2 linked regions of the Robiginitalea biformata HTCC2501 genome follow. Each later gene encodes a partner of the first gene's protein in a complex. Links are inferred from orthologs where the notes say so. Each region holds a gene or a part of one and is shown on either strand. Other genes may lie near its edges. The genes, in order: carA and carB.

What was found.
Region 2: the proteins of carA (region 1) and carB are in contact, whole or in part, in a solved structure (PDB 1KEE), measured with the Escherichia coli proteins. The link is inferred for Robiginitalea biformata HTCC2501 from one-to-one orthologs.

Annotation. Positions count from the first base shown.
Region 1 is NC_013222.1:1,477,080-1,480,189, reverse strand. Bases 328-3,110 are described here. They hold carA (glutamine-hydrolyzing carbamoyl-phosphate synthase small subunit), read right to left. Parts: upstream 2,392-3,110; coding sequence 1,264-2,391; downstream 328-1,263. Other genes in these bases: eno (phosphopyruvate hydratase), read right to left, coding at 328-1,162. In the rest of the region: more of eno, read right to left, coding at 1-327. UniProt on the Escherichia coli protein: Small subunit of the glutamine-dependent carbamoyl phosphate synthetase (CPSase).
Region 2 is NC_013222.1:2,852,396-2,856,093, reverse strand. Bases 68-3,438 are described here. They hold carB (carbamoyl-phosphate synthase large subunit), read left to right. Parts: upstream 68-385; coding sequence 386-3,238; downstream 3,239-3,438. Other genes in these bases: RB2501_RS12730 (YceI family protein), read right to left, coding at 3,246-3,438; rpmH (50S ribosomal protein L34), read left to right, coding at 139-297. Also shown: more of RB2501_RS12730, read right to left, coding at 3,439-3,698. UniProt on the Escherichia coli protein: Large subunit of the glutamine-dependent carbamoyl phosphate synthetase (CPSase).

The sequences.
Region 1 (3,110 bases):
CGGTATTCAGGGCCACGGCCAGGTCGGCAATCGTGTTGTCTTCGGTTTCCCCGCTGCGGTGGGACATCACCGAGGTATACCCGGCGTTCTTGGCCATGTTCACCGCATCGATGGTTTCGCTCAGGGTACCGATTTGGTTTACCTTGATGAGGATCGAATTGGCAATCCCCTCGTCGATCCCGCGGGAGAGGCGCTCCACATTGGTGACGAACAAATCGTCCCCGACGAGCTGAACGGTATCGCCAACTTTATCGGTGAGCATTTTCCAGCCTTCCCAGTCGTTCTCGTCCATCCCGTCCTCAATCGAGATAATCGGGTATTTGGCACACAGGTCCGCCAGGTACTGGGCCTGTTCGGCGGAATTGCGCACGGCCCCGCTGTCCCCTTCGAATTTCGTGTAGTCGTATTTGCCGTCGACAAAAAATTCAGCCGCGGCACAATCCAGGGCGATCATTACCTCGTCCCCCATTTTATACCCGGCCTGTTCCACAGCCTTCGCGATGGTATCCAGGGCGTCCTCCGTTCCGTCCAGGGTCGGGGCAAATCCGCCCTCATCCCCCACAGCGGTGCTCAGGTTGCGATCGTGGAGGACCTTCTTCAGGTTGTGGAAGATTTCAGTCCCCATTTGCATGGCATGGGTAAAGTTTTTGGCCTTGACCGGCATGACCATGAATTCCTGGAAGGCGATCGGGGCATCCGAGTGAGACCCCCCGTTGATGATGTTCATCATGGGAACCGGCAGCGTATTGGCGCTTACCCCGCCCACATAGCGGTACAGGGACTGGCCCATTTCATTGGCGGCTGCCTTGGCCACGGCCAGGGAAACCCCCAGGATCGCGTTGGCGCCCAGCCTTCCCTTATTCGGGGTGCCGTCCAGTTCAATCATCGCCTGGTCGATCTTGTTCTGCTCATACACCAGCATGCCACGGACTTTTTCGGCGATTTCCGTGTTTACGTTCTTTACGGCCTGGCTCACGCCCTTGCCCATATATGTCTTTCCCCCGTCGCGCAATTCCACGGCCTCGTGTTCGCCTGTGGATGCCCCGGAAGGGACGGCCGCCCTGCCCAGGACGCCGTTTTCGGTCACTACGTCCACCTCCACGGTGGGGTTGCCCCGCGAATCGAGGATTTGTCGTGCGTGAACGTCGATAATGATACTCATAAGGTTGTCGATTTATTCGGTTGATTCCGGTTGCAAAGATACGAAACGCAGCGGTGACCCGGCCCGGGTACCCGGGCTATTGACACCCGCGTAACAATATCTTAAACAGCCGTTGTTTTTGTTGTGGTTTTCCGGATGGTTTCGAAGAACTGGTCAAAGAGGTATTCCGCATCGTGCGGGCCCGGACTCGCCTCCGGGTGGTACTGAACGGAGAATACGTTCTTGTCCTTCATCCTTATTCCTGCCACCGTGTCGTCATTCAGGTGGAGATGGGTGATCTCCAGGTCCGGGTGCGACTCGGTCTCCTGGCGGTTTACGGCAAATCCGTGATTCTGGGAGGTGATCTCCCCCTTGCCGGTCTGCAGGTTGATTACCGGGTGGTTGATCCCCCGGTGCCCGTGGTGCATCTTGTAAGTGCTTACCCCATTGGCCAGGGCAATCACCTGGTGCCCCAGGCATATACCGAAGAGCGGTTTGTCCGCGGCGATGATCTTTTTGGCCAGTTCCACAGCCGCCTTCAATGGCTGGGGGTCCCCGGGGCCGTTGGAAATAAAATACCCGTCCGGGCTCCAGGCTTCCATGGTTTCATAAGTGGTATCGTGCGGAAATACCTGGATGTAAGCCCCGCGTTTGGCGAGGTTGCGCAGGATGTTCTTTTTGATGCCGATATCCAGGGCGGCTATCCGGATCTCCGCATCCGCTTCACCGACAAAATAGGGTTCCCGGGTAGAAACCGAAGAGGCCAGTTCCAGGCCTTCCATGCTGGGCACTTTTGCGAGCTCCTCCCTGAGGGCGTCCAGCTCATCCACGCGGGTGGAAATCACGGCATTCATAGCGCCGTTGTCCCGGATATAGCTCACCAGGGCGCGGGTATCCACGTCCGAGATGGAAAACAGGCCATTCTTGTCCAGAAATTCCTGCAAACTGTAATCTGCATCCGGCCGGCTGTAACTATAGGAGAAATTCTTGCAAATCAACCCGGCAATCTTTACCCCGTCGGATTCCACTTCCTCCTCCCGGGCACCGTAGTTCCCGATATGCGCATTGGTAGTCACCATAAGCTGCCCGAAGTAGGACGGATCGGTGAAAATTTCCTGATACCCCGTGGTTCCCGTGTTAAAACACACTTCGCCAAAGGCGGTTCCCTCTTTGTCGCCTACCGCCTTTCCGTAAAATACGGTGCCGTCGGCTAGCAAAATCAGTGCTTTTCGCTTGGACTGATACTTCATAGATACTTCCGTGAATTATAGGTGTTAGACAAAATAACATAAAAAAAGGGACAGCCTGTGAAGACTATCCCTTTTTGGTTTAAAACTTTTAAAAAGTACCGCTTATTCCTTGGAATCATCGGCTTTTTTTTGGTCTTCCGCTTCCTTCTCCGGAGCCTCAGCCGGCTCATCGGCGGCTTTGGCTTCCTGAGCCTCGGCGGCCTTCTCCTCCTTGGCCTCGGCGGCTTTGGCTTCCTGAGCCTCGGGGGCCTTCTCCTCCTTGGCTTCGGCTACCTGCTCTTCAGCGGGCGCCTGCCCGGCTGCCGGTGCCTCTGTGGCGGCGGCAGACCCCTTGGATTTGGATCGGCGGCTGCGGCGCGTAGACTTCTTCTTCGGCTTATCCGCGTTGTAGAGCTCGTTGAAATCCACCAGCTCAATCATCGCCATGTCGGCATTGTCACCCAACCGGTTTCCCAGCTTGATGATGCGGGTGTATCCGCCCGGGCGGTCACCGACCTTTTCGGCTACCGAGCTGAACAGTTCGGATACGGCCTCCTTGCTGCGCAGGTAGCGGAAGGCGATCCGACGGTTGTGCGTACCGAGTTCGGCAGACTGGTTGTTTTCGGCCTTGGACTTGGTGATCAGCGGTTCGATGAACTGCTTGAGCGCCTTGGCCTTGGCAACCGTGGTGTTGATGCGCTTATGTTCGATCAGGGAACATGCCATATTGGCCAGCATCG
Region 2 (3,698 bases), 1.4 Mb from region 1 along the record:
ACGGCTGCCGCAAAAGTACTAAAAACTATTCGAAAAAAAATTTATTTGCATTTGGGATTGCCAAAACTCTTCGTATATTTGCGCCCAGATTTTCAAGAGGCTCCGGGCCTTAATCCATCAAGCGGAAAAAGATTCAAGATGAAAAGAACATTTCAGCCTTCCAAAAGGAAAAGGAAAAACAAACACGGCTTTCGCGAGCGCATGGCTTCAGCCAACGGTCGGAAAGTGCTGGCCCGCAGAAGATCCAAAGGACGTAAAAAACTGAGCGTATCCTCTGAGCCACGGCATAAAAAATAATGGTGTACCCAATCATAAAATCTGAAGGTGTTACTTTTGAAAGTAGCACCTTTTTTTTGTCCACTAACTCCAAAAAGTTCGCTTCCCCATGCCCAAAAGAAAAGATCTAGAAACCCTGTTGATTATCGGTTCGGGCCCAATTATCATCGGCCAGGCCTGTGAGTTTGATTATTCCGGTTCCCAGGCACTCCGGTCGCTCCGGGAGGACGGGATCAAAACCGTACTGATCAACAGCAACCCGGCCACCATCATGACGGACCCGTCCATGGCCGACCACGTTTACCTGCTGCCCCTGACCACCAAGTCCATCCTGGAGGTGCTCAAAAAGCACCCGGAAATCGATGCGGTCCTGCCCACCATGGGGGGACAGACAGCCCTGAACCTGTGTATCGAGGCAGGAGACAAAGGCATTTGGGAGGATTTCGGAATTGAAATCATCGGTGTGGACATCGATGCGATCAACATTACCGAAGACCGGGAGAAATTCCGGGATCTGATGAGCCGCATCGGCGTGGCCATGGCGCCGCAGGCCACAGCCACCTCCTTCCTGCAGGGTAAGGAAATCGCACAGGAATACGGCTTTCCGCTCGTTATCCGGGCCAGTTATACCCTGGGGGGAGCCGGGGCCTCCATCGTTTACAAACCCGAGGACTTCGACAACCTTTTAAGCGTCGGACTGGAGACTTCCCCCATCCACGAGGTGATGATCGACAAGGCGATGATGGGGTGGAAGGAATACGAGTTGGAATTGCTGCGCGACAAAAACGACAACGTGGTCATCATCTGTACCATCGAGAATATGGACCCGATGGGGATCCACACGGGCGACTCGGTAACCGTGGCCCCGGCCATGACGCTTTCGGACCGCACCTTCCAGCGGATGCGGGACATGGCCATCCACATGATGCGCAGCATCGGGGACTTTGCGGGCGGATGCAACGTACAGTTTGCGGTAAGCCCGGACGAGAAGGAGGATATCATTGCCATCGAGATCAACCCGCGGGTATCCCGGTCTTCGGCCCTGGCTTCCAAGGCGACGGGTTATCCCATTGCCAAGGTGGCCGCCAAGCTGGCCATCGGCTACCACCTGGACGAGCTGGACAACCAGATCACCCAGTCCACCTCGGCCCTGTTTGAACCCACTCTGGACTACGTAATCGTTAAGATTCCCCGCTGGAATTTCGACAAATTCGAGGGCGCCGACCGGACGCTCGGACTGCAGATGAAGGCAGTAGGGGAGGTGATGGGAATCGGCCGATCCTTCCAGGAAGCCCTTCACAAAGCAACCCAGTCCCTGGAAATCAAGCGGAACGGTCTCGGAGCTGACGGCAAGGGGTATCGGGACTACGACAAGATCATCGACAAGCTCACCCATCCCAGCTGGGACCGGGTATTTGTGATCTACGATGCCATCCAACTGGGAATACCGCTGAGCCGCATCCACGAGATCACCAAAATCGATATGTGGTACCTCAAACAATACGAGGAGCTCTATGAACTGGAAAAGGAAATCGGGAATTATACCGTAGAAACGCTGCCGAAGGCGCTGCTGCTGGAGGCGAAACAAAAAGGTTTTGCCGACCGGCAGATTGCCCATATGCTCGATTGCTGGGAGAGCGAGGTCCACGCCAAGCGGATGGCCCTGGACATCAAACGGGTCTACAAGCTGGTAGATACCTGCGCAGCCGAATTTCAGGCGGTAACCCCGTATTACTACTCCACCTTCGAGGAAGAGATCGAGACAGCCGACGGGAAGCGGTATGTGGCCAACGACAGCGAGGTCACAGACCGGAAGAAGATCGTGGTGCTCGGTTCCGGGCCCAACCGGATCGGACAGGGGATCGAGTTTGACTACTGCTGCGTACACGGGGTGCTGGCCGCTGCGGAATGCGGTTACGAGACCATCATGATCAACTGCAACCCGGAAACCGTTTCCACGGACTTCGACACGGCGGACAAGCTGTATTTCGAGCCGGTATTCTGGGAGCACATCTACGACATCATCCTGCACGAGAAACCCGAAGGGGTCATTGTGCAGCTCGGCGGGCAAACGGCCCTGAAACTGGCGGAAAAGCTCGATAAATACGGCATCCGCATCATGGGCACCAGCTTTGCGTCCCTGGACCTGGCCGAAGACCGGGGGAGTTTCTCCCGACTGCTGAAAGACAACGACATCCCCTATCCGCAGTTTGGGGTGGCGGAAAGCGCAGACGAGGCGCTGCAACTCGCCGATGAACTCAAATTCCCATTGCTCGTGCGGCCTTCCTACGTGCTGGGCGGCCAGGGGATGAAGATCGTCATCAACAAGGAGGAACTCGAAGCGCATGTCGTGGACCTGCTCCGGAAGATCCCAAACAACAAGCTGCTACTCGATCACTACCTGGACGGGGCCATCGAGGCCGAGGCGGACGCTATTTGCGACGGGGAGGATGTCTATATCATCGGGATCATGGAACACATCGAACCCTGCGGAATCCACTCCGGCGATTCGAATGCCACCCTGCCGCCGTTTAACCTCGGGGAATTTGTGATGCAGCAGATCAAGGACCATACCCGGAAGATCGCCCTGGCGCTGAATACGGTCGGGCTCATCAACATCCAGTTCGCCATTAAGGACGACATGGTCTACATCATCGAGGCAAACCCCCGGGCGTCCCGTACGGTGCCCTTTATTGCCAAGGCCTATGGGGAGCCCTATGTAAATTACGCCACGCGGATCATGCTGGGGAAAAACAAGCTGAAGGACTTTAAATTTAATCCGAAACTGGAAGGCTTTGCCATCAAGCAACCCGTATTCAGCTTCAACAAATTCCCCAACGTCAACAAGAACCTGGGGCCGGAGATGAAGAGTACGGGAGAGAGCATCCTGTTTATCGAGAGCCTGAAAGACGACGAGTTCTACAACCTGTATTCCCGGCGGAAAATGTACCTGAGCAAGTAAGCGGCTCTTATTCCCCGGGCCCCGAATCCTTTTCGGAGTCCAGGTCAAAATCCAGGGATACCGCAACCTCTTCGGCAATCTTGGTGAAGACGATTTTGGGGATGTCAATATCGTGGTCGGCCGTGCGGACTGTAAAATCCGAATGGATTCGCCACCCCCTGGGCGTGCGGCGGATTTCCGCCTCCACCACGCGCTCCCGGGCCACTCCGTGAACCGTGAGCGTTCCCGCTATACGGCACTGGCGGGTATCCCCGGGGGCCATATCGGCGTGGCCCGAGATCTTTCCGCTGAAGGTCGCTTTCGGGAACTTGTCTGACTCCATGTAATTTTCGTTAAAGTGCTCCTGCATTAATTTCCGGCGGAACCGGAATTCCGGGATCAGCATGACCACGGCAAAGGCTCCGTCGCCGTGGCGGAGGATGGCATTGACCCGGTCGTTCGTGGCATCGATATCCTCCAG